Regions from separate parts of the Streptomyces sp. NPDC101166 genome, predicted to be linked through region 2. Evidence: riboswitches for the same ligand, from Rfam matches in the RefSeq annotation. Region 2 holds a riboswitch; each other region holds the start of a gene.
The links. A riboswitch is a leader RNA that binds a small molecule or an ion and turns the genes downstream of it on or off. The one in region 2 is predicted to bind thiamine pyrophosphate.
Positions count from the first base shown of each region.

Region 1: it holds a riboswitch for thiamine pyrophosphate, as region 2 does, so the genes downstream of both, ACIRS4_RS16940 (thiamine ABC transporter substrate binding subunit) here and thiO (glycine oxidase ThiO) in region 2, are expected to answer to the same signal.
Region 3: it holds a riboswitch for thiamine pyrophosphate, as region 2 does, so the genes downstream of both, thiC (phosphomethylpyrimidine synthase ThiC) here and thiO (glycine oxidase ThiO) in region 2, are expected to answer to the same signal.

Region 1 covers NZ_JBIWPF010000008.1:202,199-212,461, forward strand. The annotation lists gene tsf (translation elongation factor Ts) at 1-577, shown strand, start outside; gene pyrH (UMP kinase) at 766-1,524, shown strand; gene frr (ribosome recycling factor) at 1,697-2,254, shown strand; gene ACIRS4_RS16910 (phosphatidate cytidylyltransferase) at 2,254-3,507, shown strand; gene ACIRS4_RS16915 (hypothetical protein) at 3,661-3,789, opposite strand; gene ACIRS4_RS16920 (hypothetical protein) at 3,786-4,040, opposite strand; gene ACIRS4_RS16925 (hypothetical protein) at 4,175-4,555, shown strand; gene ACIRS4_RS16930 (hypothetical protein) at 4,848-5,657, opposite strand; gene rlmN (23S rRNA (adenine(2503)-C(2))-methyltransferase RlmN) at 6,016-7,122, shown strand; TPP riboswitch at 7,150-7,255, shown strand; gene ACIRS4_RS16940 (thiamine ABC transporter substrate binding subunit) at 7,336-8,436, shown strand; gene ACIRS4_RS16945 (ABC transporter permease) at 8,481-10,082, shown strand; gene ACIRS4_RS16950 (ABC transporter ATP-binding protein) at 10,082-10,263, shown strand, end outside.
Region 2 covers NZ_JBIWPF010000003.1:361,458-371,720, reverse strand. The annotation lists gene ACIRS4_RS08520 (class II 3-deoxy-7-phosphoheptulonate synthase) at 1-1,148, shown strand, start outside; gene ACIRS4_RS08515 (bacterioferritin-associated ferredoxin) at 1,306-1,533, shown strand; gene bfr (bacterioferritin) at 1,565-2,044, opposite strand; gene ACIRS4_RS08505 (sulfite oxidase-like oxidoreductase) at 2,219-2,851, shown strand; gene ACIRS4_RS08500 (deoxyribonuclease IV) at 2,885-3,766, opposite strand; gene pknB (Stk1 family PASTA domain-containing Ser/Thr kinase) at 3,801-5,750, opposite strand; gene ACIRS4_RS08490 (thiazole synthase) at 5,882-6,676, opposite strand; gene thiS (sulfur carrier protein ThiS) at 6,680-6,880, opposite strand; gene thiO (glycine oxidase ThiO) at 6,877-8,049, opposite strand; TPP riboswitch at 8,047-8,158, opposite strand; gene ACIRS4_RS08475 (hypothetical protein) at 8,211-8,561, shown strand; gene ACIRS4_RS08470 (NAD(P)/FAD-dependent oxidoreductase) at 8,594-9,835, shown strand; gene ACIRS4_RS08465 (Rv2175c family DNA-binding protein) at 9,910-10,263, shown strand, end outside.
Region 3 covers NZ_JBIWPF010000007.1:110,955-121,217, forward strand. The annotation lists gene hisC (histidinol-phosphate transaminase) at 240-1,319, opposite strand; gene ACIRS4_RS14895 (LacI family DNA-binding transcriptional regulator) at 1,758-2,870, shown strand; gene ACIRS4_RS14900 (metallophosphoesterase) at 3,128-4,207, shown strand; gene ACIRS4_RS14905 (hypothetical protein) at 4,401-5,282, shown strand; gene thiC (phosphomethylpyrimidine synthase ThiC) at 5,359-7,173, opposite strand; TPP riboswitch at 7,166-7,354, opposite strand; gene ACIRS4_RS14915 (YibE/F family protein) at 7,427-9,145, shown strand; gene ACIRS4_RS14920 (SsgA family sporulation/cell division regulator) at 9,276-9,722, opposite strand; gene ACIRS4_RS14925 (IclR family transcriptional regulator) at 9,820-10,263, opposite strand, start outside.

The DNA.
Region 1 (10,263 bases), on a different contig from region 2:
GGGCGAGAAGTTCCAGGCCGTCGCCAACGCGATCGCCGAGCACGTCGCCAAGACGTCCCCGGCCGACCTCGACGCCCTGCTCGGCTCCGAGATCGAGGCCGGCAAGACCGTCCAGGCGTTCGTGGACGAGGCCAACGCCAACCTCGGCGAGAAGATCGTCCTGGACCGCTTCGCGCAGTTCGCCGACGGCTTCGTCATCGCGTACATGCACCGCACGATGCCCGACCTGCCCCCGCAGATCGGTGTCCTCGTCGAGCTGGACAAGCCGAACGCCGAGGTCGCCAAGGGCATCGCCCAGCACATCGCCGCCTTCGCGCCCAAGTACCTGTCCAAGGACGAGGTGCCGGCCGAGGTCGTCGAGTCCGAGCGCCGCATCGCCGAGGAGACCACCCGCGCCGAGGGCAAGCCCGAGGCCGCGATCGCCAAGATCGTCGAGGGTCGCCTCAACGGCTTCTTCAAGGACGCCACCGTCCTCGGCCAGCCGTACGCGCTCGACAACAAGAAGTCCGTCCAGAAGGTCCTGGACGAGGCCGGTGTCACCCTGAAGCGCTTCTCGCGCATCAAGGTCGGCATCTGAGTCCGTACCGCGATCGACGCGCGACCCCTATAGGGTCGACGTGAGTCGTCCGCGTACGCCGTCACGCACGCGTGACGGACGACAGCAGATCTGACGAGGAGGCCATTGCCGCGCATGGGTTGCGAACGACACCCCACCGGCAATGGCCTTCTTCGTATGTGCACCACGTGAAAGAGGCGGGATCTCCCATGACCACCAAGGCCCAGAAGAGTGACGACGGCAAAGTACGCGGCCGGTTCCTGCTGAAGCTGTCCGGAGAGGCGTTCTCCGGCGGCGGCGGCCTGGGCGTCGACCCCGACGTGGTGCACAAGATCGCCCGCGAGATCGCCGCCGTCGTCCGGGACGGCGCCGAGATCGCGGTCGTCATCGGCGGCGGCAACTTCTTCCGCGGCGCCGAGCTCCAGCAGCGCGGTATGGACCGCGCCCGCTCCGACTACATGGGCATGCTCGGCACCGTCATGAACTGCCTCGCCCTCCAGGACTTCCTGGAGAAGGAAGGCATCGACAGCCGGGTCCAGACCGCCATCACCATGGGCCAGGTCGCCGAGCCGTACATCCCGCTGCGCGCCGTGCGGCACCTGGAGAAGGGCCGCGTGGTCATCTTCGGTGCGGGCATGGGCATGCCGTACTTCTCCACCGACACCACCGCCGCCCAGCGCGCCCTGGAGATCGACGCCGAGGCGCTGCTGATGGGCAAGAACGGTGTGGACGGCGTCTACGACTCCGACCCGAAGACCAACCCGGAGGCGGTCAGGTTCGACGCCCTCGGCTACGGCGAGGTCATCACGCGCGACCTCAAGGTCGCCGACGCCACGGCGGTCACGCTGTGCCGCGACAACAAGCTGCCGATCCTCGTCTTCGAGCTTCTGGCCGAGGGCAATATCGCGCGAGCCGTCAAGGGTGAGAAGATCGGCACGCTTGTGGGTGACGAAGGCGACCGGGTCTGACCGGTCGAACCGCAGTTCGTACGACAAAGCCTGACCGGGGGACGGACCCTGGTCGGGGGATGGACAATGTCCTGCCGGTCGGGAACCGTGCAGGAAGAAGACGCGACGCAGCCGGCCGCCGCCTCCGCAGGGAACCGCAGCCGGGCCTACTCAAGACACGCAGGAGCAAGTGGTGATCGAAGAGACCCTCCTCGAGGCCGAGGAGAAGATGGAGAAGGCCGTCGTGGTCGCCAAGGAGGACTTCGCCGCGATCCGCACCGGCCGTGCGCACCCGGCGATGTTCAACAAGATCGTGGCCGACTACTACGGCGCGCCGACGCCGATCAACCAGCTGGCTTCGTTCTCCGTGCCGGAGCCGCGCATGGCGGTCGTGACCCCGTTCGACAAGAGCGCGCTGCGCAACATCGAGCAGGCCATCCGCGACAGCGACCTGGGCGTCAACCCGAGCAACGACGGCAACCTCATCCGGGTGGTGTTCCCCGAGCTCACCGAGGAGCGCCGCCGCGACTACATCAAGGTCGCCAAGGGCAAGGGCGAGGACGCCAAGGTGTCCATCCGCTCCGTCCGCCGCAAGGCCAAGGACGCGATCGACAAGCTCGTCAAGGACGGCGAGGTCGGCGAGGACGAGGGCCGCCGTGCGGAGAAGGAGCTCGACGACACCACCGCGAAGTACGTCGCACAGGTGGACGAGCTCCTCAAGCACAAGGAAGCGGAGCTGCTCGAGGTCTGATGAACGACTCTTCCTGGGGCGCTCCGCCGCACGCCGGTTCACAGGCGGGGTACTGGGGGCCCAACGACCAGGGACCTGTCCAGGGGGCCGCCCCGGCGGGTCCCGGCTACGATGCGCCTGAGGCGCAGCAGACTCGCCCCATGCCCATCGTCCCCGACGTACCCGCTCCCGGCGGACACCAGGATGACGACCGGGGGGCCGCTCGTCCGGGCGGTCCCGCGTTCCGGGACGGGACGCCTCACCGCGAGACGCCGCAGGCGTTCCGCGACGAGTCGTTCCAGAACGAATCGTTCCCTCACGAGTCGTTCCGCGACGCGAACCGCCGCGGCGGCGGCCCGTACCGTGACGACACCCCGTCGGTGCAGCCCCCTGCGGCGGCGCCGCAGAATCCGGAGCCCATGCCCGACGCCCCGCAGCCGGCGCCCGCACCGCAGAAGAAGAGCGCGGGCCGTGACCTGGGCGCGGCCATAGGGGTCGGCGTCGGGCTCGGCGCGGTGATCGTCGCGTCGCTGTTCGTCGTCAAGGCTGTGTTCGTCGGTGTCATAGCGATCGCCGTCGTCGTCGGGCTGTGGGAGCTGACCAGCAGGCTTCAGGAGCGCAAGGGGATCAAGGCGCCGCTGGTGCCGCTCGCGCTCGGCGGGGCGGCGATGGTCGTCTCCGGGTACGTCCGGGGCGCCGAGGGCGCGTGGGTGGCCATGGCCCTGACCGCGCTGGCGATCCTCGTCTGGCGGATGACGGAACCGCCGGAGGGCTACCTCAAGGACGTCACGGCCGGTCTCTTCGCGGCGTTCTACGTCCCGTTCCTCGCCACCTTCGTCTCGCTGATGCTGACGGCCGAGGACGGCGCGCAGCGGGTGCTGATGTTCCTGGTGCTGACGGTGGTCAGCGACACCGGCGCGTACGCCGTCGGCTGGCGCTTCGGCAAGCACAAGCTCGCCCCGCGCATCAGCCCCGGCAAGACCCGCGAGGGCCTGCTCGGGGCGGTGGCGTTCGCGATGGTCGCGGGCGCGCTGTGCATGCAGTTCCTGATCGACGGCGGCACGTGGTGGCAGGGCCTGCTGCTGGGCCTCGCGGTCGCGGTGAGCGCCACGCTCGGGGACCTCGGCGAGTCCATGATCAAGCGGGACCTCGGGATCAAGGACATGGGCACGCTCCTGCCCGGTCACGGCGGCATCATGGACCGCCTGGACTCCCTCCTGCCGACGGCCCCGGTGGTCTGGCTCCTCCTGGTGATCTTCGTAGGCGCCACCTGACCGACCCCGCACCCCCTGCCGACGCACGGGCCCCCGTCCTCCCGGACGGGGGCCCGTCGCGCTGTGTACTTAAGCCGAGAACTGATCTCCCGAGGGCATGAAGAGGCCCATTACCAGCGGTTTTGCCGCCAGCAGAGGGCCGTCTCTGGGCCGTCAGGGCTCCCGGGCCGTGCCGAAGACGTCGTCCAGGGCCCGGCGCGCCCGCTCGGTGCTGCTGGGCATCAGGTGGGTGTACACCCGCAGCGTCATCGCCGGATCGGCGTGGCCGAGGTATTCGCTCACGGCCTTGATGCTCTCGCCCGCGTCCAGGGGAAGGCCGAGGCGTACAAGTGGCGAAGGGTGTGCTGCCGGGCGGAGGCGTACGGCTTCCCGGGTTCCGGCGTCGGGATGAGGCCGGCCGCCGCGAGAGCGGGCTTCCAGTCCTGCACGTTGAAGTTGCTTCGCCAGACGATCCCGTCGGCTGTGTTGGTGAAGAGCAGGCCTCGCTCGGTGAGCGGGCCGTCCGGCCTGACCCACGGCAGCTTGATGCCCACGGGCGGGTGACTCTCCAAGTGCTGCCGCAGGGCCGAGGCCAGTGCAGGATCACAACTGATGCTTGACGTTCTGGTCCTCGATGATGTTTGCCGTGGGCCCTAGGGACTGTCCCGTCTCCAGCTACCCTCCGGTCATGGAGCAGGACTACCCTCTGGTCCGCGCCGTCTTGCCGGGGCTCGTCACAGAGCTGATCACTCTCCTGGAAAACGAAGGAGAACGCGAGCTAGCCCTCTGCGCGTGGGATCTTCGTCTGGTTGACGAGTGCGGGTGTGGCGATGACTTTTGCCAGAGCTTCCAGACCGCAGCTCATCCGCGGGGGCAGCCATACGGCCCTGGTCATCGGTGCGTGCCGCTTGCGCCCTCTCGAGGCATGCTGTGCTTGGACGTCGTGGATAGCCGGATCATGTACGTCGAAGTACTCGGTCGGTCACCCATACCGCGCAGCCGTGAGGTCGGCGTCGACATCAGCTGGGACCGAAACAAGCATCTACCGGGACCGGACATCGCTCTGTGATCAGAGCGCGGTAAGACTTTCCCGACTTCGTCAAGAGCCCGCGTACGGCGCGGGCGTCGCGCCGCCTCTGAGGCTGCGGACGGAGGGGTGGAAAGCCCTCGGTGACTGGGGCGGTCGGCTTCACGGCTTTAGGCAGCCACAATGGGGCGAGCCTCTAAGCCCATGACCCAACGTCGGGCTTTACCGAGCAGGTCCACAGACCGCCCGACGCGTCGGAAGCTCACGGGGTCATGATCACTCGCCCCAAAGCAGATCCAGCCCAAAGCCGCTCCGCCGACCTTAGTCCCATCACTTACGGCCTGAATTTCTCAGTCCCAATCACAGGAATTACCCCTTCGCCATCAAGGGTTTTGAGAGTTCCCAGAAGGTTCCCCTGTGCCCAGCTATTCCAAGATTTTGCGATCAAGTTGTAGGAGGCTCGGCGTCCGCCGCTCGTTCCGAGTAGTACGCGATCCCGAAAAAATCGATTTCTGAGCACGAGGCGAGGGTCTTTCGCGTCCATATTGGCGCCAGAGATCAGGCCATTGGCCCAATCTTCGATCTTGTCTGCATGCTCGGTGCGTGCTGCTTGAGCCAGCACGACTAGGTGAGTCGGCTGGTTGATTCCCGAGGCCCGATATGCTGCGGCAGCAATAGGTGCCAGGGTAGTCAGTTCTGGCCAGGCCGCAACGGCTCGGAGGATGTCTGAAGTGGCAGCTTTCGTATCGTAGAAACCGTCGAATAGGGTGACCGGATCCCACATTCTATACATTTGTCCCATGATTCGGGCCGCTGCGGCCACGATTACTCTATGCGGAATCTTGAGGAGCTGTGCTGCTTGTCGACGATGCCCTGAGTCGAGCACGTCAAATGTTTCTGCTTCACAGTTAGGGATGACGAGCATCTCGATCGAAACGCCTGAAATTTTGATGCCCATAAGTCGATGCTGCCCGTCGAGTAGCATTCCATTTTTGTCGAATGCGATTCCCTGATGAGTAGTTCTCCATGCTCCACTCGACATCGCTTTAGCGTACCGCTCGTACACGGTGTCAGAAAGAACTCGATTGTGCTGTGGATTGCAGTGAGTCAACCAGACCTCGGCCATTTCTGGCGTGATGGTCATGTGCTTGGGTCCGATTGGCAGAGCTGGGAGATCGATCATGCTTTGCCTGCAATCCCTTCGTGTAGATATACCGAAGGGATGATCTCATGTCCCTAGGTGCGGATCGGGTGATTGTATGCAATTGCTAGAGTGGAGCTTCTGTCTGGATGAGTTTTTGGTAAATCGCGCAAACGGCGACACTTTTTCGGCTCTTTTATTTCGTTCTTGATCGAAGTTGCACTGTGTAATGACTGAGACTGCTGGGCCGTCTCGGGGCCGTCCGAAGCCGACCAACGCTGACAGTCGGCACCCGAGGGTGACCACCCCCACCCCGCTCTGGCCTGGGGCCCCGGCGATGATCTGCCACACTGGTCGTGTTATGCCTGCACCCGGAGAACTCACATTCGTCGCCCCCCGTGGAGCCAAGAAGCCGCCGCGGCATCTTGCCGATCTCTCGCCCGCCGAGCGGAAGGAGGCGGTGGCGGAGATCGGTGAGAAGCCGTTTCGGGCGAAGCAGCTGTCGCAGCACTACTTCGCGCGGTACGCGCACGAGCCGGCGGAGTGGACCGACATCCCCGCCGGGGCGCGGGAGAAGCTGCGGGAGGCGTTGCTTCCCGAGCTGATGACCGTCGTACGGCATCTGTCGACCGACCAGGGCACGACCCGCAAGACGCTGTGGCGGCTGTTCGACGGGACGCTCGTGGAGTCGGTGCTGATGCGCTACCCCGACCGGGTGACCATGTGCATCAGCTCGCAGGCCGGCTGCGGGATGAACTGCCCGTTCTGCGCGACCGGGCAGGCCGGGCTCGACCGGAACCTGTCCACCGCCGAGATCGTGCACCAGATCGTGGACGGGATGAGGGCGCTGCGCGACGGGGAGGTCCCCGGTGGGCCGGCCCGGCTGTCCAACATCGTCTTCATGGGCATGGGCGAGCCGCTCGCCAACTACAAGCGGGTCGTCGGCTCCATCCGCGCGCTCACCGACCCCACCCCCGACGGGCTCGGGCTGTCGCAGCGCGGGATCACCGTGTCCACCGTCGGGCTGGTGCCGGCCATCCACCGGTTCTCCGACGAGGGCTTCAAGTGCCGCCTCGCCATCTCGCTGCACGCTCCCGACGACGAGCTGCGCGACACCCTCGTCCCCGTGAACACGCGGTGGAAGGTGCGCGAGGTGCTCGACGCCGGGTTCGAGTACGCCGAGAGGTCCGGGCGGCGCCTGTCCATCGAGTACGCGCTGATCCGCGACATCAACGACCAGGCCTGGCGCGGCGACCGGCTCGGCCGGATGCTCAAGGGCCGGCCCGTGCACGTCAACCTCATCCCCCTGAACCCGACGCCCGGGTCCAAGTGGACCGCGTCCCGACCGGAGGACGAGAAGGCGTTCGTCGAGGCGATCGCGGCGCACGGCGTGCCCGTCACCATCCGGGACACCCGGGGCCAGGAGATCGACGGGGCCTGCGGCCAGCTCGCGGCCACCGAGCGGTAGTCTGTTCCCGGACAACTTCATGCCTTCGTATTCCGACAGGGGAGCGCCACAGCGCTGAGAGTGCGGCACCGGCCGCAGACCCTCTGAACCTCGCCCAGGTCATTCTGGGTAGGAAGTTCGGTCATCACTCGAGCTGTTGCGCCCTGCCCGGGCACCCTTGGTGGATCCCGGGCAGGGCCGCGTCTTCTCCTGGTCAACCCCAGGAGGAATCCAGTGCACACCAGGACGTTCGTGGCCGCGGCCGTGGGCCTCGGTCTCGTCACGCTGTCCGCTTGCGGGTCGTCGTCGTCCGGCGACGGCGGATCGGGCGGCGACGCCGGGTCCGGCGGCGGCTCCAAGACCGTCACCCTCGTGAGCCACAGCTCGTGGTCCGTCTCCAAGAACGTGCTCGCCGACTTCGAGAAGCGGTCCGGCTACAAGGTGCGCGTCCTGGAGGACGGCGACGCCGGGCAGGCCGTCAACAAGGCGATCCTCACCAAGGACAACCCGCAGGGCGACGTCTTCTTCGGCGTCGACAACACCCTGCTCTCCCGCGCCCTCGACAACGATCTGTTCCAGTCGTACGAGGCCAAGGGCCTCGACCAGGTGGGCGCCGAGTACCGGCTCGACGCGGACAAGCACCGGGTCACCCCCGTCGACCACGGCGACATCTGCGTCAACTACGACAAGAAGTACTTCGCCGACCACGACCTGGCCCCGCCCGCCTCCCTCGACGACCTGGTCAAGCCCGCCTACAAGAACCTCCTGGTCACCGAGAACGTCTCCACCTCCTCGCCCGGCCTCGGCTTCCTGCTGGGCACCGCCGCGCGGTACGGCGACGGCGGCTGGGAGGGCTACTGGAAGAAGCTCCGGGCCAACGGCGTGAAGGTCGTCGACGGCTGGGAGCAGGCCTACAACGAGGAGTTCTCCGGTTCGGCCGGCGGCAGGAAGGCCGGCGCCGACCGGCCGCTCGTCGTCTCCTACGCCTCCTCGCCGCCCGCCGAGGTGATCTACGCCCAGCCGAAGCCCGCCGACGCCCCGACCGGCGTCGCGGCCGGCACCTGCTTCCGGCAGGTCGAGTTCGCGGGGCTGCTGAGCAACGCGAAGAACAGCGCGGGCGGCAAGGCGCTGATCGACTTCCTGCTGTCGAAGGAGTTCCAGCAGGACATGCCGCTCAACATGTTCGTCTACCCGGTGGTCAAGGGCGCCGCCGTGCCGGCCGAGTTCACGAAGTACGGGCCCGCCGCGAAGGACCCCGAGACCATGGACCCGGCGAAGATCGCCGAGAACCGCGACCAGTGGGTCAAGTCGTGGACCTCGCTCGTACTGAAGTAGCCCCGGCCAGGAGGCGCTCGCAGAACGCGGCGCGGCTCGGGCTCATGGCCCTGCCCGTCGCGTTCTTCGGGGTCTTCTTCGCCTGGCCCGTGGCCGCGATCGTCGCGCGCGGGCTCGACGTCGACGGCGCATGGCGCTTCGGCCGTCTCCTCGACGTGCTCGGGCAGTCCGACATCCGGCACGTCCTGTGGTTCACCCTTTGGCAGGCGCTCGCCTCCACCGCGCTGACCCTGCTCGTGGCGCTGCCGGGGGCGTACGTCTTCGCCCGCTTCTCCTTCCCGGGCAAGGAGGTACTGCGGGCCGTCGTCACCGTCCCGTTCGTGCTGCCGACGGTCGTCGTCGGCACGGCGTTCCTGGCGCTCGTCGGGAGGGGCGGGCTGCTCGACGAGTTGTGGGGCGTACGGCTGGACACCACGGTGTGGGCGATCCTGCTCGCCCATGTCTTCTTCAACTACGCGGTCGTCGTACGGACCGTGGGCGGACTGTGGGCACAGCTCGACCCCCGTCAGGAGGAGGCCGCGCGTCTGCTCGGCGCCTCCCGGCTGCGGGCCTGGCGCACGGTCACCCTGCCCGCCCTCGGGCCCGCCGTGGCCGCCGCCACGTTGATGGTCTTCCTGTTCACCTTCACCTCCTTCGGCGTGGTCCAGATCCTCGGCGGCCCCGCGTTCTCCACGCTGGAGGTGGAGATCTACCGGCAGACCTCGGAGATCTTCGACCTGTCCACGGCCGCCGTCCTGACCATCGTGCAGTTCCTGGCCGTCGGCGCGATCCTCGCCGTGCACGCCTGGACGGTGCGCCGGCGGGAGAGCGCGCTGCGGCTGGTGGACGCGAAGCTGACGGCGCGGCGGCCCCGTGGGGCCGGGCAGTGGGCACTGCTCGGCGGGGTGCTGACGAGCGTCGCCGTGCTGCTGGTGCTGCCGCTCGCCGTGCTGGTGCAGCGGTCGCTGGACGCGCCGGACTTCGCCTACTACCGGGCGCTGACCCGTGACGACGGCAACGTCTTCCTGGTCCCGCCGATCGAGGCGGTCGGCAACTCGCTGGAGTACGCCGCCGCCGCGACCGCCGTCGCGGTGCTCATCGGTGCTCTGGCCGCGGCGGCGCTCACCCGGCGGGACGCCGGACGCCTCGTCCGCGGCTTCGACGCGCTGCTGATGCTGCCGCTGGGCGTCTCGGCGGTGACCGTCGGCTTCGGTTTCCTCATCGCGCTCGACGAGCCCCCGCTCGACCTGCGCGGCACATGGATGCTGGTGCCGCTCGCGCAGGCGCTGGTCGGCGTGCCGTTCGTCGTGCGGACCATGCTGCCGGTGCTGCGGGCGGTGGACGTACGGCTGCGGGAGGCGGCGGCCGTGCTGGGGGCCTCGCCGTGGCGGGTGTGGCGGGAGGTCGATCTGCCGCTGGTGCGGCGGGCGTTGCTGGTCGCCGCCGGGTTCGCCTTCGCGGTGTCGCTCGGGGAGTTCGGGGCGACGGTGTTCATCGCCCGGCCCGACAACCCGACGCTGCCGGTCGCCGTGGCCCGGCTGCTGGGCCGCGCCGGGGAGCTCAACTACGGCCAGGCGATGGCACTTTCGACGATTCTGATGCTGGTGTGCGCGGTGGCCCTGCTGGTGCTGGAGCGGCTGCGCACCGACCGGACCGGGGAGTTCTGATGCTGCTGCGGCTCGAAGGCGCGACCGTGCGGTTCGGGGGGCGGGCCGTGCTCGACGACGTCGATCTCGGCGTCGCCGAACACGAGGTGGTGTGCGTGCTCGGGCCGAGCGGCAGCGGCAAGTCCACGCTGCTGCGGGCGGTGGCCGGGCTCCAGCCGCTCGATGCGGGGCGGGTGTTGCT
Region 2 (10,263 bases):
TCCAGGGCGGCGACTGCGCCGAGGCCTTCGACGCGGTGTCCGCCGACCACATCCGCAACAAGCTGAAGACCCTCCTGCAGATGGGCGCCGTGCTGACGTACGCCGCGTCCGTGCCCGTGGTGAAGGTCGGCCGCATCGCCGGCCAGTACTCCAAGCCGCGCTCCAAGCCCACCGAGACCCGCGACGGCGTGACCCTCCCCACCTACCGGGGCGACTCCGTCAACGGCTTCGACTTCACCGAGGCCGCCCGCGTCCCCGACCCGGAGCGGCTGAAGCGGATGTACCACGCCTCCGCCTCCACGCTGAACCTGGTGCGCGCCTTCACCACCGGCGGCTACGCCGACCTGCGCCAGGTGCACGCCTGGAACCAGGACTTCGTGCGCTCCTCCCCGTCCGGCCAGCGCTACGAGCAGCTCGCCCGCGAGATCGACAGCGCGCTGAACTTCATGCACGCCTGCGGGGCCGACCCGGAGGAGTTCAAGACCGTCGAGTTCTACTCCTCGCACGAGGCGCTGCTGCTCGACTACGAGTCCGCGCTCACCCGCGTCGACTCCCGCACCGGCCTGCTCTACGACGTCTCCGGGCACATGGTGTGGATCGGTGAGCGCACCCGGCAGCTGGACCACGCGCACATCGAGTTCGCCTCGAGGATCCGCAACCCGATCGGCATCAAGCTCGGCCCGACGACGACGGCCGAGGACGCGCTGCAGTACATCGAGCGTCTCGACCCCGACCGTGAGCCGGGCCGGCTGACCTTCATCGTCCGCATGGGCGCCGACAAGGTCCGCGACAAGCTGCCCGAGCTGGTCGAGAAGGTCACCGCCTCGGGCGCGACCGTCGCCTGGGTGACCGACCCGATGCACGGCAACACCTTCGAGGCGGCCTCCGGGCACAAGACGCGCCGCTTCGACGACGTGCTCGACGAGGTCAAGGGCTTCTTCGAGGTCCACAAGGGCCTCGGCACCCACCCGGGCGGCATCCATGTGGAGCTGACCGGCGACGACGTCACCGAGTGCGTGGGCGGCGGCGACGAGATCTTCGTCGACGACCTGCACCAGCGCTACGAGACGGCCTGCGACCCGCGGCTCAACCGCAGCCAGTCGCTCGACCTGGCCTTCCTCGTCGCGGAGATGTACCGGGACCAGTAGTGATCCGCCCGTGACGGGCGGACGGGGTGGGGCGCGGATCACATACGATCCGCGCCCCCTCCACTTTTGCGTCTCCTGAGCCCCGGGTAAGGTTAGGTTAGCCTCACCGATCAACGGGACGGCGACAGCAATCAATCCCGGCGGGAGGTGGATCCGCGTGTTCGTCTGCAGCTGCTTCCAGGTGACGGAAGCACAGGTCCAGCAGCACGCGGAGAACGGCGCCTGCACCCCGCGCCAGATCGCCTCCGCCTGCAAGGCCGGCACGGACTGCGGGTCCTGCGTACGCCGTATCCAGGCGATCCTCGGCCGCGGCGCCTGCCCGCGCCGGGACCAGGCGGACCAGGGTGAGCAGGTGCTCACCGCCCGGCTCGACGAAGCGGCCTAGCCCCGCGGCGGCCCAGCCCCGCGGCGCCGGTTCAGCTCTCCGGCTGCTCGATGAGCTGCGCGATGTACAGCGCCTCCCCGAGCTTCTCCACCAGTTCCAGCTGGGTGTCGAGGTAGTCGATGTGGTGCTCCTCGTCCGCAAGGATCGACTCGAAGATGTTGGCGGACGTGATGTCGCCCTTCTCGCGCATCACCTTGATCCCGCGCCGGAGGCGGTCGATGGCCTCCACCTCGATCTGCCGGTCGGCCTCGAACATCTCCTTCACCGTCTGGCCCACCCGCACATGGAACAGCCGCTGGTAGTTCGGCAGGCCGTCCAGGAACAGGATGCGGTCGGTGAGCACCTCCGCGTGCTTCATCTCGTCGAACGACTCGTGCCGGGTGTACTTCGCGAGCCGCGTCCAGCCGAAGTTCTCCTGCATCTTGGCGTGCAGGAAGTACTGGTTGATCGCGGTGAGCTCGGCGGTGAGCTGTTCGTTCAGGAACTCGATGACCTCGGGGTCGCCCTGCATCGCGGGACTCCTTCCACGTGGGGAATCAGGAGGTTGCCGCCGCATGATTTCACCGCTGATCGAAGATCGTCCAGTAAGTGCGTACTTAGTAAGTTAGTCCATGCTCAGTGGCAGTTGCCCGTTTCCTTCCATGGCGGGTCATGGGCGGCGTCGGGGGTCTGTCAGGATGGAGTCATGGGTCAGCCGGTGGAGCGGGAAACGGGAGAAGCAGCAGTGTCCGAGCTTCCGCCGGGGCAGCGACTGCAGCGCGGCTGGCCGGTCACCCACTACGGGCCGGTGCCCAAGTTCCGTCCGGAGCGCTGGGAGTTCAGCGTCTTCGGCGCCACCGCCGACGGCGGCAAGCGGAGCTGGAACCACGAGGAGTTCACGGCCCTCCCGTACACCACCGTCGTCGCCGACCTGCACTGCGTGACGAAGTTCAGCATGCTCGGCGCCGAGTGGGGCGGGATCCCGGCAGCCACGATCCTGGACATCGCGCCGCCCGCCGCCGACGTCACCCATGTGATGGTGTGGGCGGAGTACGGCTTCAGCTCCAACCTGCGCCTGCCGGACTTCGCCTCCGACCGCACGATCTTCGCCACCCACAAGGACGGCGAACTCCTGACCGCCGAACACGGCTTCCCGCTCCGTCTGGTCGTCCCCCACCTGTACGCCTGGAAGGGCCCGAAGTGGGTCCGCGGCGTGGAGTACATGACCGCCGACCGACGCGGCTTCTGGGAGGAGCGCGGCTACCACAACATCGGCGACCCGTGGCGGGAGCAGCGGTACTCCTACCAGGAGGAACCGGGGGAGGGGCCGGAGCTGTAACCGGCCGCTCAGCCGTTCCGCGGTCTGGCCGGCTCAGCCGTCCCGGAGCTTCTTCAGCCGCTCCACGTCCGCCGTGTGGCCTTCCTTGCCGCCGGGCGTCTCGATGACGAGCGGCACGCCGACGGTGGCCGGGTGGGTCATCAGGGCACGGAACGGATCCTCGCCTATGTGGCCGGACCCGATGTTCTCGTGCCGGTCCTTGTGCGCGCCGACCACATCCTTGGAGTCGTTGGCGTGGATCAGTCGGAGCCGTCCCTCGCCGACGGTGTCCACCAGCAGGTCGAGGGTCTGGTGCATGCCGGACGGGCCGGTCAGATCGTGCCCGGCGGCGAAGACGTGACAGGTGTCCAGGCAGACGCCGAGCCTGGGATGGGCGTCCAGCGCCTCGAAGTACGGTCCGAAGTCCCAGGTCCGCGAGCACAGCGAGGAGCCCTGGCCGGCTGTGGACTCCAGCAGCAGCCACGGGTCGTCGTCGTGGGTCAGCTCCTCCAGCAGCGGCAGCATGTGCTCCCGCACCTGCTTCAGCGCCACGGACCGGTCCCGTCCGCCCGTCGCGCTCCCCGTGTGCACGACCACGCCCAGCGCGCCGATCTCCCGGCCCCGGCGCAGCGAGTGCCGCAGCGACTCCACCGACCTCTCGACCGTCGCCTCGGTGTGCGAGCCGAAGTTGATCAGGTACGGCGCGTGCACGTACGCCGGCGTCGACGCGGCCGCGCACGCCTCACGGAACGCCTCGTCCTGCCGCGGGTTCCCGGCCGGGGTCGCCCAGCCGCGCGGGTTGGCGACGAAGACCTGGAGCGTCTCGGCCTTCAGCTCGCGGGCGTAGGCCACTCCGACCGAGTGCAGACCGCCGGCCACGGGGACATGGCCGCCGACGGGGTTGCGGGAGGGGAACGGTGACGCTTGAGGACTCACCCGCCCAGGGTGTCACGCCTGCGGGACTGCCCGGTCACCGGATGGTGATCGTGATCGTCGACCCCTTGGGCGCGGTCTCCCCGGCGTCCACCGACTGCTTCTTCACGGTGTCCCCGAACAGCCCCAGCAGGCCCCTGTCCTCCTTGACCCCGAACCCTGCCTGCTCCAGCTGCCGCTTGGCGTCGTCGACGCTGGAGCCGACCACGTCCGGGACCTCGACCATCTCCGGCCCCTTGGACAGCGTCAGCGTCACGGTGTCGCCCTCGGCGACCCGCTTGTCCGGCGCCGGCGACTGGGCGGCGACCTGGCCCTTGTCGTACTCGGAGTTGACCTGCCCGGCGGCGACCTTCACCTTCAGGCCGGCCTCCGTCAGCGCGGCCCGGGCGTCGGCCAGGCTGTCGCCGACGACCTCCGGGACGTCGACCGGGCTGCCCTTGCTGACGATCAGGGCGACCGCGGTGCCCGCGCGGCGCTCGGTGCCCGCCTCGGGGTCGCTGCGGATGACGGCGCCCTTGGGGACGTCCTCGTCGAACTCCTGGGTGACCATGCCCGGTTCCAGGCTGTCGTCCTTCAGCTGGGCCTTGGCCCTGGCCAGCCGGAAGCCCTTCAGATACGGCACCTTCACCGTCTCGGGCCCGTCGGACACGACGAGCGTCACCGCGTCGTTCTTGCGGATCCGGGAGCCCGGCCCGGGGTCGGTGGAGATGACCGTGCCACGGGCGACGGTGTCGCTGAACTCGTGCTTCGTGGTGCCGGCCTCCAGCCCGGCCGCCTCCAGCCGCTGCCTGGCCCGCTCCTCGGTCTGGGTCAGCACCGCCGGGACCTTGGTGAACTGTCCGGAGTTGATGTACCAGACGCCCGCGCCGACGCCGAGGACCAGCAGGACCAGGGTGACGATCGCCACCGTCCGGCCCCGGGGCGGCAGCGAGCGGCGCTGCGGCGGCAGCGGGGGCGGGCTGCGGAACCGGGACGTCCGGTCGAGCCCTTCCCCGTCCCCGTCGGCCCGGTCGGCCGGGTCGTTCTCGCCGATCGGCAGGGGCCTGGGGACCGTGAGGGAGCGCGGGATCACGCTCGTGCGGTCCTCGGCGTTGTCGTGCTCCGCGGACAGGGCCTGCGGGGGCGACGCGTCCAGCTGCTCCTCGGTGAGCGCGGCGCGCGCCGCCCGCGCCTGGGAGAGCAGCGCCACGGCGTCGTACGGGCGTACGTCCGGGTTGCGGGCCGTCGCCGAGGCGACCAGCTCGTCCAGCTCGTAGGCCAGACCCGGCACGACGGCCGAGGGCGGGGGCACGTCTTCGTGGAGGTGCTTGTACAGCACGACGGCGGGTGTGCCCCCCTCGTGCGGCTTGTCGCCGGTGAGCATCTCGTACAGCACGATGCCGCACGCGTACACGTCCACGCGCGCGTCGGCCGTGCCGTGCTCTATCTGCTCGGGCGCCAGGTAGGAGACGGTGCCGAGGACGGCGCCGGTGGTGCTGGTGACGGTGTCCACGGAGCGCACGAGACCGAAGTCGGCGACCTTGACCCGCCCGTCGTCCCCTATGAGCACGTTCTCGGGCTTCATGTCCCGGTGCACGAACCCGGCCCGGTGCGCGGCGCCGAGCGCGGCGAGCACCGGCTCCAGGATGTCCAGCGCGGCCCTCGGCTGGAGCGCCCCCCGGTCACGCAGCACGTCGCGCAGCGTGCAGCCGGCGATGTACTCCATGGCGAGGTAGACGTACGCCCCGTCCGCACCCTGATCGAACACCTGTACGACGTTGGGGTGGGCGAGCCGGGCGACGGACTTGGCCTCCCGGATGAAGCGGTCGACGAAGGAGGCGTCGCTCGCGAGGGCCGGATGCATCACCTTGAGCGCGAGCACGCGGTCGAGGCGGGTGTCCACGGCCCGGTAGACCGTGGCCATCCCGCCGACCGCGATCCGCGCCTCCACGCGATAGCGCCCGTCGAGCACCTGCCCGACCAGAGGGTCCTGAAGGGTCGTGTCCACGCAGCGAGTCTACGAGCCCGCACCGACACCCCCACCCCACCCGCCACCGCACTGCAGCGGACCTGTGACGCATGCCATGAGCGCGGACCTGCCCCGGAGCCGCAGCCCGACGCTCCGCCCGGGCGGAGCGATCAGAACGCGGGACGCTCCGGATCCAGCACGGCCAAGCCCTCCGCGGGAGAAGACGCCGTGGCGAAGTACCGCCGGGGAATCCGCCCCGCCAGCCGGGCCAGCCGGCCCGCCTCCACCCCCGCCCGCATCGCGCGGGCCATCCGCTCGGGATCCGCCGCCCGCGTCACCGCCGACGCCAGCATCACCCCCGCACACCCCAGCTCCATCGCCAGCGCCACATCCGACGCCGTACCGGCCCCCGCGTCCAGAATCACCGGCACACGCGCGTGCTCGACGATCAGCTGGAAGTTGTGCGGGTTGCGGATCCCGAGCCCGGACCCGATCGGCGAGCCCAGCGGCATCACCGCGGCGCACCCCACGTCCTCCAGCTTCCGCGCCAGCACCGGATCGTCGTTGGTGTACGGCAGCACCGTGAACCCGTCGTCGACGAGCGTCTCCGCCGCGTCGAGCAGCTCCACCGGATCCGGCAGCAGCGTCCGCTCGTCCGCGATGACCTCCAGCTTCACCAGGTCCGTCCCCAGCGCCTCCCGCGCCAGCCGCGCCGTCAGCACCGCCTCCCCGGCCGTGTAGCAGCCCGCCGTGTTCGGCAGCACCCGTATCCCGAGCCGGTCGAGCACCGACAGCACCGACCCGTGCACCGAAGGGTCCACCCGGCGCATCGCGACCGTCGTCAGCCCGGTCCCGGACGCGACCAGCGCCCGCTCCAGCACCTCCAGGCTGGGCGCGCCGCCCGTGCCCATGATCAGGCGGGACGACAGCGTCGTGCCGCCGAGGACGAGGGGATCGTCGGTCATGGTTCAGCCTCCCTGGACGGCCGTGAGGACTTCCACCCGGTCCCCCTCGGCGAGGGCCGTGGCGGCCCACCGCGCGCGCGGGACGACGGTCTCGTTCAGCGCGGCCGCCACCCCGGAGGGCGCCGCCGTCAGGGACCGTACGATGGCGTCGAGCGCGGTGCCGGCGGCGACGTCCCGCCGCTCGCCGTTGACGTGGATGTTCATGCGGGCTGCTCCGAGAGTGCGGCGGCGCCGAAGCGCCGGGGTGTGAACGGGCGGGCCATGTCGGGCAGTTCGCCCGTGGTCAGGACATGCGCCAGCACGTCCCCGGTCACCGGGGTGAGCAGCACGCCGTTGCGGTGGTGACCGGTGGCCAGCAGCAGCCCGTCCAGACCGCTCGGCCCGAGCAGCGGCGCGTTGTCCGGCGACGCGGGACGCAGCCCCGCGCGCGTCTCCGTCAGCGGCAGTTCACTGATCCCGGGGATCAGCTCATGGGCGTCGCGCAGCAGCTCGTAGACGCCGCCCGCCGTCACCGTCGTGTCCCAGCCCAGCTCCTCGCTCGTCGCGCCGACGACCAGCTCGCCGTTCTCCCGCGGCACCAGGTAGACGTCGCTGCCGCGCACCACGGCCCGCACCGTGCGGCTCAGGAACGGCGCGTACCGGGGCGGCACGGCCAGCCGCAGCACCTGCCCCTTCACCGGCCGCACCGGCGGCAGCAGCTCCCGCGGCACCCCCGCGAGCCGCCCGCTCAGGCTCCCGCCCGCGAGCACCACCTGCCCCGCCTTCAGCGCCGTCCCGTCGTCCGTGACGACCCCGTCGGCCCGGCCGCCCCCCACCGACCCCACGGACAGCCGCTCGGCCCAGCGGCGGTGGAAGACCACGCCCGCCCGCTCGCACGCGACCACCAGCGCACCCGCCAGCCGCCGCGGATCGATCTGGTGGTCGCCGTCCACGCGCAGCCCGCCGCGCACGCCCGGCGCGAGCATCGGCTCCAGTCGCCGGCACTCCCGCCCCGACAGCCACTGTGACGTGAGCCCCGACTGCTGCTGCAGGGTGTGCAGTTCACGCAGATGGGCCCGGTCGTCGGCGTCCAGCGCCACCGCGAGGGTGCCCGAGCGCCGGTAGCCGAGGTCGTGACCGGTGAGGTCGCTCAGCTCGGCCGCGAACTCCGGGTAGCGGCGCGCCGATTCCACGTTCAGGCCGAGCAGCGTCTGCTCGCCGTGGTGCAGTTCGGTGACGGCGGCCAGCATCCCGGCGGCCACCCGCGCGGCCCCGCCGCCCGGCTCGGGATCCACCACCGCGGTCACCAGACCGCGCTGCGCGGCCCGCCACGCCGTGACCAGGCCGATGATTCCGCCCCCGACGACGAGGACGTCTGACGTACGTGCGGACATGGGCGTCCAGCCCCTCCCTTCGCCGGCATGACCCGGATCAGGTTCGTACGGTCGGAGGCCGCCAGCCTCCCTCTCAGCCCGGTGCGTCCGGGCTCCCGCGAGTGCTCTAGGTTGGCCACCCTAGCCCGGCCTCGTATGTCTCAGTAAGGGAGTCCCACCCCGTGCCGCCCTCGCTCGACGGTCTCGTCCTCGCCCCCGTCGCCGACCAGGCCCCCGGCCAGGTCGGCACCCGCACCCGCTTCTCGTACCACGAGCGCGACGGTGTGATCTGGGCGGACTACGCGGGCGGCGACGTCGTGAGAGGGCATCTGGTGGGTACCCGTATCGGGGACCGGCTCGACTTCCGGTACGTACAGCTCAAGCACGACGGGACGACGTCCTCGGGGCACTGCGTGTCGACGGTGGTGGAGCTGGCCGACGGCCGGGTCCGCCTCGACGAGACATGGGAGTGGGAGTCGCAGCCCGGCAGCGGGACGAGCGTTGTGGAGCAGGTCACGGAGCACGACGGCTGACTGACAATCCGTCAGTTGTCTAAGGTGATCAGGTGAGCGAGCAGAGACGGGACGAAGTCGGTACGGCCGGGCGGCGCGTGGTCGTCGTCGGCGCGGGCATGGCCGGGGTGCAGACCGCGGTCGCCCTGCGCGAGCAGGGCTTCGACGGGACGGTGACGCTGATCGGCGCCGAACCCCATCAACCCTACGACCGGCCGCCGCTGTCCAAGGCGGTCCTGCTCGGCAAGGCCGAGGGCTCCGCCTTCGACGTCGACTTCGACGGCCTCGGCATCGGCCTGCGGCTCGGCAGCGAGGCGCTCGGCCTGCGCCCCGCCGAGCACGTCCTGGACACCGAGGCCGGCCCGGTCCCCTACGACGTCCTGGTCCTCGCCACCGGCGCCGAACCGATCCGGCTGCCCGGCGCGGAGGGCGTGCCCGGCGTCCATCTGCTGCGCACCCTGGACGACGCCGAACGGCTGCGGCCCGTCCTCGCCCGGCAACACGACGTCGTGGTCGTCGGCGCCGGCTGGATCGGCGCGGAGTTCGCCACCGCCGCCCGCGACGCCGGCTGCGCCGTCACCGTCGTCGAGGCCGCCGACCGGCCGCTCGCGGGCGCCCTGCCCGCCGAGGTCGCCGCCCCGATGGCCGGCTGGTACGCCGACAGCGGCGCCGAACTGCGCACCCGCGCACGCGTGGAGCGCGTCGAACCCGGCGAGGTCGTCCTCGACGACGGATCGCGGCTGCCCGCCGGCGCCGTCGTGGTCGGCATCGGCGCCCGCCCCGCCACCGCCTGGCTGGCCGGTTCCGGCATCGAGCTCGGCGCGCACGGCGAGGTCCTCGCCGACGCCCATCTGCGCACCAGCGTGCCGGACGTGTACGCGGTCGGCGACTGCGCCTCCTTCCCCTCGGCGCGCTACGGCGAACGGCTCCTCGTCCACCACTGGGACAACGCCCTCCAGGGCCCGCGCACGGTCGCCGCCAACATCCTCGGCGAGCCCACCGGGGAGCCCCTGGAGGCCTACGACCCGGTGCCGTACTTCTGGTCCGAGCAGTTCGGCCGCTTCGTCCAGTACGCAGGCCACCACGGCGCCGCCGACCGCATGGTGTGGCGCGGCGACCCGGCGGGACCGGCCTGGAGCGTGTGCTGGCTGCGCGACGAGCACCTGGTCGCCCTTCTGGCCGTGGGCCGCCCTCGGGATCTGGCACAGGGCAGGCGGCTGATCGAGGCGGGCAGCCGCATGGACGCGGGCGTGCTGGCGGACCCGTCCCGTCCGCTGAAGAACGCGATTGCCTGATCTTCCCGGGAGCGCCGCGCTCGGGCGGGGGGAGCCATCGCGGCCACCCGGCCCGAGCGCCTACCCTTGACCCCGTGACCGAGATTGACGCAAAGATCGATGCTCTCGTCCCCGCCTGGCTCACCCTGCCCGACATCGCAGAGATGCTCGACGTCGAGGTGACACGTGTGCGGCAGCTGGTCAAGGAGGGCCAGCTCATCGCCGTGCGCCGCGGCGAGAACCGCGCGCTGCACGTGCCCGCCGCCTTCATCGACGGGGACAAGGTCGTCAAGGGCCTGGTGGGCACCCTGACGCTGCTGCGGGACGACGGCTTCACGGACGAAGAGATGCTGGAGTGGCTCTTCACCCCCGACGACAGCCTGCCCGGTACGCCGGCCCAGGCCCTGAGCGAGAATCGCGGCACGGAGGTGAAGCGCCGCGCCCAGGCG
Region 3 (10,263 bases), on a different contig from region 2:
CATTCACAAGCAATTATGACGCATGCCCGTTCGACACTCGGACAGCGGGGGTACCCAAACCCCGCTTCATGCCCGTGACCAGCAACGAAGGGCTCTCTGGCGGGAGGGCCGGGGTCCGGGACGGGAGGGCCGGGGTCCGGGGCGGGGGGCGGGACGCGCGCCTCCGGGGCATGCGGAAGGGCGCCTCGGTTCCACGTGAAACCAAGACGCCCCGACGGTCGGCCGACTCGCGGCCGTGCCTACATCTCCTTGCGGAAGCCCTCCGCGGCCTTGAGGAAGATGTCGTTCGCCTCGGTCTCCCCGATCGTCACCCGCACGCCCTCACCCTGGAACGGCCGGATCACGACGCCGGCCTGCTCGCACGCCGCCGCGAAGTCGCCGGTGCGCTCGCCCAGCCGCAGCCACACGAAGTTCGCCTGCGTCTCGGGCACCGTCCAGCCCTGCGCCCGCAGACCCTCGACCACCCGGGTGCGCTCGCACACCAGCGAGCCGACCCTCCCGAACAGCTCGTCCTCAGCCCGCAGCGACGCGATCGCCGCTTCCTGGGCGAGCTGGCTCACTCCGAACGGCACCGCCGTCTTGCGCAGCGCCGCCGCCACCGGCTCATGGGCGATCGCGAAACCCACCCGCAGACCGGCGAGCCCGTAGGCCTTGGAGAACGTCCGCAGGACGCACACGTTCGGCCGCTCGCGGTACAGCTCACAGCCGTCCGGCACCTCGGGGTCACGGATGAACTCGCGGTAGGCCTCGTCCAAAACGACCAGCACGTCAGCCGGCACCCTGTCGAGGAACCGTTCCAGCTCGGCCCGCTTCACGACGGTTCCGGTGGGGTTGTTGGGGTTGCAGACGAAGATCAGACGGGTCCGCTCGGTGATCGCGTCCGCCATGGCGTCCAGGTCGTGCACATCGCCCGGCGTGAGCGGCACCTGCACGGCGGTCGCGCCGCTGATCCGCGTGATGATCGGGTACGCCTCGAAGGAACGCCAGGCGTAGATGACCTCGTCGCCGGGGCCGGCGGTCGACTGCACCAGCTGCTGGGCGACGCCCACCGATCCGGTACCGGTGGCGACATGCGAGGCGGGCACGCCGAAGCGCTCGGCGATCTCGTTCACCAGCCCCGTGCAGGCCATGTCCGGGTAGCGGTTGAACGACGCGACGGCGGCCGAGACGCTCTCCAGCACACCGGGCAGCGGCGGATAGGGATTCTCGTTGGAGGACAGTTTGTAGGCCACGGGACCGCCGGGCGCGGCCGGCTTGCCCGGCTTGTAGGTGGGGATACCCTCCAGCTCGGCGCGCAGCTTGGGGCTCGTCTCGCTCACCGCAGTCCTCCTCGTGACCACCACCGGCTTCAATACTGCTCACCTTATGAGGATTGAGCCCGCTTGCGACAGGTGCGGAAGCCCTGATGGCCGGACCGCCTCCGCCGGCCGGTGAGCGCGATCCCCCACCGATACACCCCTCGGCAGTCGCATTTGTGTGCGAAGGTGTACGAGTCGGGGGCGCGCTTCACATATATCTACGCGCCGGTGGTTCGCGCCGTGGCGCGCATCCCTCGTGCAGGTGAGTTGAGACCTCTTCGAGACATCGGTGCCTCGACAGGCTCATCCGCACGCGCACCACACGTACCGGCGCATGGCCTCTCAACTACCTTCTTTTCCAAGGCAATTGCCCCCTGGCGACCGTGCAGAAACGTGCCTGTCAACGAGCGCATATGCGTCCGCCCTACCCCACCCGATGAGCCCTACTATCGGCTCGCCATGACAGCAGCAGGGAAGCACCAGGTGAGCCGCGCGGAAACCTCACGCCGAGGCAGCCGGCCGGGCCGGGCGGGCATCAGGGACGTGGCCGCCGCCGCCGGCGTCTCCATCACGACCGTCTCCGACGCCCTCAACGGCAAGGGCAGGCTCCCCGACGCCACCCGACGCCATGTCCGTGAAGTCGCCGACCGGCTGGGCTACCGCCCATCGGCCGCGGCCCGAACCCTCCGCACGGGCAGGTCCGGCCTCATCGGCCTGACCGTGACCACGTACGGGGATGAACCTTTCACCTTCACCGAGTTCGCGTACTTCGCCGAGATGGCGCGCGCCGCCACCTCGGCCGCTCTCGCCCGCGGCTACGCGCTCGTCATCCTGCCCGCGACCTCGCGCCACGACGTGTGGTCGAACGTGGCCCTGGACGGCACGGTGGTCATCGACCCCTCCGACCAGGACCCGGTGGTCAGCGAACTCGTCAGGCAGGGGTTACCCGTCGTCTCCGACGGCCGCCCGGCCGGCACGCTCCCGGTCACCGCCTGGGTGGACAACGACCACGAGGCCGCCGTCCTCGACCTCCTCGACCATCTCGCCGACGCCGGCGCCCGCCGCATCGGCCTGCTCACAGGCACCTCCACCGACACGTACACCCACCTGTCGACCAGCGCGTACCTGCGCTGGTGCGAACGTGTCGGCCAGGACCCGGTCTACGAGGCCTACCCCGCCCACGACCCGTGCGCGGGCGCCGTCGCCGCCGACCGGCTGCTGGCCCGCCCCGACCGCCCCGACGCCGTCTACGGCCTGTTCGACCCCAACGGCACCGATCTGCTGGCCGCCGCCCGCCGCTACGGGCTGCGCGTCCCCGAGGACCTGCTGCTGGTGTGCTGCAGCGAGTCCACCGTCTACGCCGGCACCGATCCGCCGATCACCACGCTCTCCCTGAAACCGCGCCGCATCGGGACGGCGGTCGTCCAGCTCCTCATCGACGCGATCGAGGGCGTGGAATCCGACCACCCGGTCGAGCAGGTGATACCGACCGAGCTGATCGTGCGCACCTCGTCCCAGCGTCGTCCGCCGCGGACGACGGTGAGTCCGCCCCGGGCGCCCGAGAAGACCTAGTGCCACGCGGCCCCCGTTTTCGTCGAGGCGTGCGCGGCGAGGGTGAGATCACGGTGTTCGCGGGGTGAGCGCGGGGCCGCCGATCCCACCTCAACCGGGGCGAAAGCCGCGCGGAAACGGAACCTCTCTCCGATTCACCACCCCTGGGTCATCACACGACAGGATCCGCATTCCTATGATGGGCGCACGGCACCGCGGGCCGTTACGACCAGACAGTCCGAAGCGGTGCAGATGCGGCGCGATGGTGGAGGGGTCTGATGACTCAGGGGGCCGGTCAGGGACCCGAGGTGGAGCGTACGGCGACGTTGCGCGACTTCCGGGTGCCCGCTTACGTGCACGAGACCGGCCCGTACGCCGAGAGCACGCATCCCGGAAACGCCGCGCCGCCGCTCGAGGACGCGACGGAGTACCCCGACGGCTACACGCCCACCCAGCGCGACCTGCCGGTCATCAACCGGGGCGACACCCTCCAGGTGACCGTCGACCCCGCCGCCGCCCCGGCGCCGCCGCAGGCCGCCCGGCAGGGCCCGCTGTTCGTCGTCGGCGACGTGCACGGCTACCTCGACGAACTGCTGGCCGCGCTCCAGGACAAGGGGCTGATCGACGCGGCCGGCCAGTGGTGCGCGGGCACCGCCCGGCTGTGGTTCCTCGGCGACTTCACCGACCGCGGACCCGACGGCATCGGCGTCATCGACCTCGTGATGAGGCTGTCCGCGGAGGCGGCCGCGGCAGGCGGCTACTGCAAGGCCCTCATGGGCAACCACGAGCTGCTGCTGCTCGGCGCCAAGCGGTTCGGCGACACCCCCGTCAACTCCGGCGCGGGCACCGCCACCTTCCAGGCCGCCTGGCTGCTGAACGGCGGCCAGAAGGCGGACATGGACCGCCTCCAGGACCATCACCTCCAGTGGATGGCCCGCCTCGACGCCGTCGAGGAAGTCGACGGCCACCTGCTCGTGCACTCGGACACCACGGCCTACCTCGACTACGGCGACTCGATCGAAGCGGTCAACGACACCATCCGCGAGACGATCACCCGCAACGACGCGGACGAGGTGTGGGACCTGTTCCGCAAGTTCACCAAGCGCTTCGCCTTCCGCGACGAGGGCGGAGCCGACGCCGCCCGCTCCCTGCTCGACACCTACGGCGGACACCGCGTCGTCCACGGCCACAGCCCCATCCCGTACCTGCTGGGCGAGGTCGGCTCCGAGGAAGGCGACGATCCGGCACCCGCGGTCGAGGGACCGCACGTCTACGCCGACGGACTGGCCATCGCCATGGACGGCGGAGTGACGATGGCCGGGAAGCTGCTGGTCCAGCAACTGCCGCTCGACGTCTGACCGTTCACGGGACCCGGCGCACCCCGCGCCGGACCCGCCGACGACACCGCAGGCCAGGGGCCAATTTCCGCGAACCCCCTGTTACCCCGGGCCGTCGCCGCTCTACCATCGGTTCATCCGTAGCAGGCTCCCCTCCGTTTCTGCCCGACGGCTCGTTGGCATGCGAGCCCCAAGCCCTACGGAGCATCGGGGGATGCACATGAACAGCGTTCCGCAGCACCTGCACAGCGAGGACCGCCAGGAGTACGAGCGGATCCTCGATGAGGCGCTGCGCTCCGCACCACACCACCCGGAACTGACCGCCGTCGGACAACGGCTCAACGCCGAGCAACTGCGCACCATGGCGCTCAACGCCACCGTCCTCATCACGGCGGCCGCGGCGACCGAGTACCAGCACTATGTGAAGGTCCGCGAGGAACTGCGCCATCCCTCCTCGTCCGCCCCCTCCGCCTCCGGCCAGGACGCCGGCGCGGGCGAGCCGGGCATGGGCGGGCTGGGTCTCGCCACCGTGGGCGAGGCGGCCCAGGTGGCGGAGGCCGCCGGGGCGGGTGCCGTCGCCATCGCGGCCGTCCTCACCCCGGTGCTCGCCGGAACCGCCGCGGCGATCTTCCTGCTCGTCGGATACGTGCTCAGGATGCTCGACCCCGGCGCGACGGCCGCCGAGGCCATGGTCAACGTGGGGTGGGCGTTCGGCGCCGTCGCCGCGGCCGCGATTCTGGTCGCCACCGTCGGGCTCCTGCTCACCGCCCTGCGCAACCGGCCCTCCCTGGAGGCGGGCCCGTACGGCGAGCGCAGCGAGGAGGTGGACCGCGCCAAGGAGGCCTGGCGGGAAGCCCTGCTGGCACGGGGCATCGTGCCGTTCCTGCGCGAGGCTCTCGCCGATCCCGGCGCGACCGACGCCGTGCGTCCCACAGCGGCCCCGCCGGCCCCCGGCGGTCGCCTGCCGAAGATCGGTTACGACCGCCCGGGCTTCACCAGTCCCGACGACGGCCCCGCGGCCGGCCCGCGCCCGAGCTACTCCAGCCCGGACTACACCAGCCCGGACTTCGGAGGACCGGAGCACCAGCCGGAATAGGCCTCCGGCTTGCGCCCCGACGGGAGCGCAAGCCGCCTGGCGGGGCGCGAGCCGCCCCGCGTCGGCCTGTGCTGCCTCAGTCCGCCATGGGGAGGTACACCCGGTTGCCGCTCGCCGCGAACTCCTTCGATTTCTGGAGCATCCCCTCCGTTATCTCCTCCGGTGTCGCTCCCTCCGCCGACGCGCCGCCGAACCGCTCGGTGATGCTCTGGCTGATCTTCATCGAGCAGAACTTCGGCCCGCACATCGAGCAGAAGTGAGCCGTCTTGGCCGGCTCCGCCGGCAGCGTCTCGTCGTGGAACTCACGGGCGGTGTCCGGGTCGAGGGCCAGGTTGAACTGGTCCTCCCAGCGGAACTCGAAACGGGCGTCGGACAAGGCGTCGTCCCATTCCTGGGCTCCGGGGTGCCCCTTGGCGAGGTCGGCCGCATGGGCGGCGATCTTGTACGTGATGACGCCGGTCTTGACGTCGTCCCGGTTGGGCAGGCCCAGGTGCTCCTTGGGCGTGACGTAGCAGAGCATGGCCGTGCCCCACCAGGCGATCATGGCGGCGCCGATGCCTGAGGTGATGTGGTCGTACGCCGGGGCGACGTCCGTCGTCAGCGGGCCGAGCGTATAGAACGGAGCTTCATCACAGATCTCCTGCTGAAGGTCGATGTTCTCCTTGATCTTGTGCATCGGGACATGGCCCGGGCCCTCGATCATCGTCTGTACATGGAAACGCTTCGCGATCCGGTTGAGTTCCCCGAGCGTCCTCAACTCCGCGAACTGCGCTGCATCGTTGGCGTCCGCGATCGAGCCGGGACGCAGACCGTCGCCCAGCGAGTACGTGACGTCGTAGGCCGCGAGGATCTCGCAGAGTTCCTCGAAGTTCTCGTAGAGAAACGATTCCTTGTGGTGCGCCAGACACCACGCGGCCATGATCGATCCACCGCGGGAGACGATCCCGGTCTTGCGGTTCGCCGTCAGGGGGACGTACGGGAGACGGACGCCCGCGTGGACGGTCATGTAGTCCACGCCCTGCTCGGCCTGCTCGATGACCGTGTCCTTGTAGATCTCCCAGGTCAGTTCCTCGGCCTTGCCGTCGACCTTCTCCAGCGCCTGGTAGAGCGGCACCGTGCCGATCGGAACGGGGGAGTTGCGCAGCACCCACTCGCGCGTGGTGTGGATGTTCCGGCCGGTGGACAGGTCCATGACCGTGTCGGCGCCCCACCGGGTCGCCCAGGTCATCTTCTCGACCTCTTCCTCGATGGAGGACGTCACCGCCGAGTTGCCGATGTTGGCGTTGACCTTCACCAGGAACCTCTTGCCGATGATCATCGGCTCGATCTCCGGGTGGTTGACATTGGCGGGCAGCACCGCGCGGCCCGCTGCGATCTCCTCGCGGACGATCTCCGGCGCCACGTTCTCCCGGATGGCCACATACTCCATCTCGGGCGTGATCTCCCCCCGCCGGGCGTAGGCGAGTTGGGTGGCCGCCTCGCCGGCCCGGGCGCGACGCGGAAGCCGCGGTCGCCCGGGGAAGACCGCGTCGAGGTTGCGCAGGCCACCGCGCGGCGAGGTGTGCTTCACGCCGTCGTCCTCGAGACGGACGGGGCGGCCCGCGTACTCCTCGGTGTCGCCTCGGGCGATGATCCAGTTCTCCCGCAGCGGGGGCAGCCCGCGGCGGACGTCGGTGTCGACGAGCGGATCGGTGTACGGACCGGAGGTGTCGTACAGCGTGACCGAATCGCCGTTGGTGAGGTGCACTTGACGGACCGGTACCCGCAGGTCGGGGCGGCTGCCCTCGACATACGCCTTGTGCCAGCCGATGGACTTCCCGGCCTCCCCGTCGACGGAGACCTCGGAGGAGATCTGCGTGGAGGCAGGCGTGCGTGCGTCCTTGTTGGTCATGAGACCTACTCCCTACGCCGGCATTACCCGGTAACAGGTTCAGCGGTCGACGCAGCGATTGCCGTCTGCCGACGTTTCGTGTGACACATCACTCGTGGTGGTGACGTTCCACGTGAAACATCGCGAAGACGGAGGTCAGCGCCCTCTCAGCCCGGTGCTCCGAGCTCCCGCGTGTACAAAAGGTGCCTCCACGCTAGCGGCATGTGTGGCGCGGTGAACAGTGGGCCCCAGTGGTTCTTGCGATGATCGGTCGGTGACCACGACGCACCAGCCTCCGTATCCGCCACCGGAGCCGTCTCGCCGGCCGGGCGGCCGTAACGGCACCGGGCCCGGCAACGGCCCTGGTCCTGGCGACGACCGCGACTTCGGCAACGGGCGGGATCAGGGGTACGGACACGGCAGAGGGGGCCCCGACTTCGGCGAGTCGCACCCGCCGGGCGGCCGCGGGCCGGGGACGGACGACGACCGCGGACCGGACCGTCACCGTCAGGACGACCACCGTCACGGCCCTGGCGGCCACGGGCCGGGGGATCACGGTCCCGGCGGCCACGGGCCGGGTGATCATGGCGCGGGCGGTCGCGGTCCGGGTGATCACGGCGCGGGCGGCCACGGGCCGGGCGGTGGGCATGGGCATTCGCACAGTCACAGCCACGGGCCGGCTGCCCCCGTCTCCCGGCATCTGCGCAAGGTCATCGCCGCCGTCCTGATCCCGTTCGCGGTGGCCGTGCTCGCCGGGCTGGTCGTGCTGTGGCCCGGCGGCGCCCCGCCGCACGAGCGCACCGGGGTGGGCTTCGACCGGCAGACCCACCAGGCGACGGTCACCAGGATCGAGAGCGTGAGCTGTTCCTCGGTGAACGCCTCGGGCGAGGCCCCGACCGGAGACACCTCCACGGCCGAGGGCTCCTCCGCGCAACAACAGGCGAAGGGAACCTGCAAACGGGCCACGATCCGGGTGGACACCGGCAAGGACAAGGGCCGTACCTTCACGGAGATCGTCCAACCGGACCAGACACGGCAGCTGGAACAGGGTCAGAAGGTCGTGGTCGCCTACGAACCCTCCGCGCCGAAGGACCTGCAGTACTCGGTAACCGACGTCAACCGCATGCTGCCGATGGGACTGCTGGCCGGGATCTTCGCGGTCGCCGTCGTGGTGGTCGGGCGACTGCGGGGCGTCATGGCGCTGGTCGCGTTGGCCATCAGCTTCCTGGTGCTCAACTTCTTCGTCCTGCCCGCCATCCTTCAGGGGTCGAACCCCCTGGCCGTCGCGGTGGTCGGGTCGAGCGCCATCATGCTGATCGCCCTCTACCTGTGCCACGGTCTGTCGGCCCGCACCTCCGTGGCCGTGCTCGGCACGCTCATCTCCCTGCTGCTGATCGGCGTGCTCGGGTCCTGGTTCGTCGACTGGGCGGCGCTGACGGGCAACACGGACGACAACACCGGGTTGATCCACGGCCTGTACCCGTCGATCGACATGAGCGGTCTGCTGCTCGCCGGCATCATCATCGGTTCGCTCGGCGTTCTGGACGACGTGACGGTCACCCAGACCTCCGCGGTCTGGGAACTGCACGAGGCCAACCCCTCGATGGGATGGCGCGGGCTGTACCGGGCCGGCATCCGCATCGGCCGTGACCACATCGCGTCCGTGGTCAACACCCTCGTCCTCGCCTACGCCGGTGCCGCGCTGCCGCTGCTGCTGCTCTTCTCGATCGCGCAGAGCAGCGTCGGCACGGTCGCCAACAGTGAGCTGGTCGCCGAGGAGATCGTGCGCACGCTGGTGGGCTCGATCGGCCTGGTCGCCTCGGTCCCGGTGACGACGGCGCTCGCGGCCCTCGTGGTCTCGGCCGACCGGCCCGGGCCGGGTTCGGCGGGCGCGGCGGTCCCGGAGGCGAGGCCTTCAGAGGCGGCCACCGCGGCCGCGGGAACGGCGCCCGCGCCTGCTCGGAGCGGCAGGGGCCGGCGCCGCAAGCGCTGACCGGGGCCGGCCGCCCGACGCCGTCGTCCACGTGCCTCGGGCGCCCGCGCCCCCCCATCGCCCCGAGGGAACGTTCCTGCACAACCCCTCCCCGCGCTGAAGCGTCCGTCGCCCTCCCCGGCGCGACGCTTCAGCCGGCGCTCTGTTCCTCCGCCAGGATCCGGTCCAGAGCCTCGTCGAGATGGGCGTCGAAGTCGGCGAGCGCGCCTTCCTGGCCCAGCGGGACGAGCTTGTCGGTGCGGTCGAGGAAGGCCACGAGCGGGGCGGTGGACGAACGGAACACCGCCTGGTCACTGCCCACCTGAAGCCGGATCAGGACCTCGCCGAGCGATCCGGGGTCGAGGGGCGAGACCCGCACATCGCCCTCACCGCATGGTCTGCCCACCCCGTCGACCAGCAGCTCCCGCCCGAACGCCCAGGTCACCGGGGCATCACCGGGCAGGTGAAAGGTGAGCCGCACGGCGTAGGGATCGCAGGTCTCGTAACCCAGCTCGACCGGGATACGGAACGAGAGCTCCTCGGAGACGAGGAAGCTCATCATGACCTCTGCCTGTACTGCCTGCACGGACTCGCGCATCGCCTTATCCCGTCATTGCCTTGGATGGCTGGGAATCAACCCCTGACACTGGAGGCATCTTGCTGAACGTGCACGACAGATCACAAGGAGTGAGTTTTCAGATACTGATAGAGAGCGCGAGTGATCCCAGCATGCGTCCGACCTCGCGTTGCAGTTGCTGTGCTGCCGAGAGCAGCCGGTCCGACTGATGGGCGGGCAGTGAGATCGCCATCGTCGCCGCCGAGGTGCCCACGGTGATCGGGATCGCCGCGCAGACCGTGCCCAGCGCGTACTCCTGGCGTTCGACGACCGCCTCCATCCGCCGCACTCGGGCCAGCCGCCGCATCAGCGTGTGATCGTCACGGACGGTGTAAGGGGTGATCGACTGAACGGGGTAGCGGGTCAGGTGGTCACGGCGCGAGTCCTCGTCCAACTGGGCCAGCAGACATTGGCCGATGGCATGCGCGTGCCCTGTCTCGCGGAAGTCCGCCCACTCCTCGACCGCCGGGTTGCCCGGGGTGTCGGAGACGCACATGACCTCGATCTCACCCTCCCGGTAGAC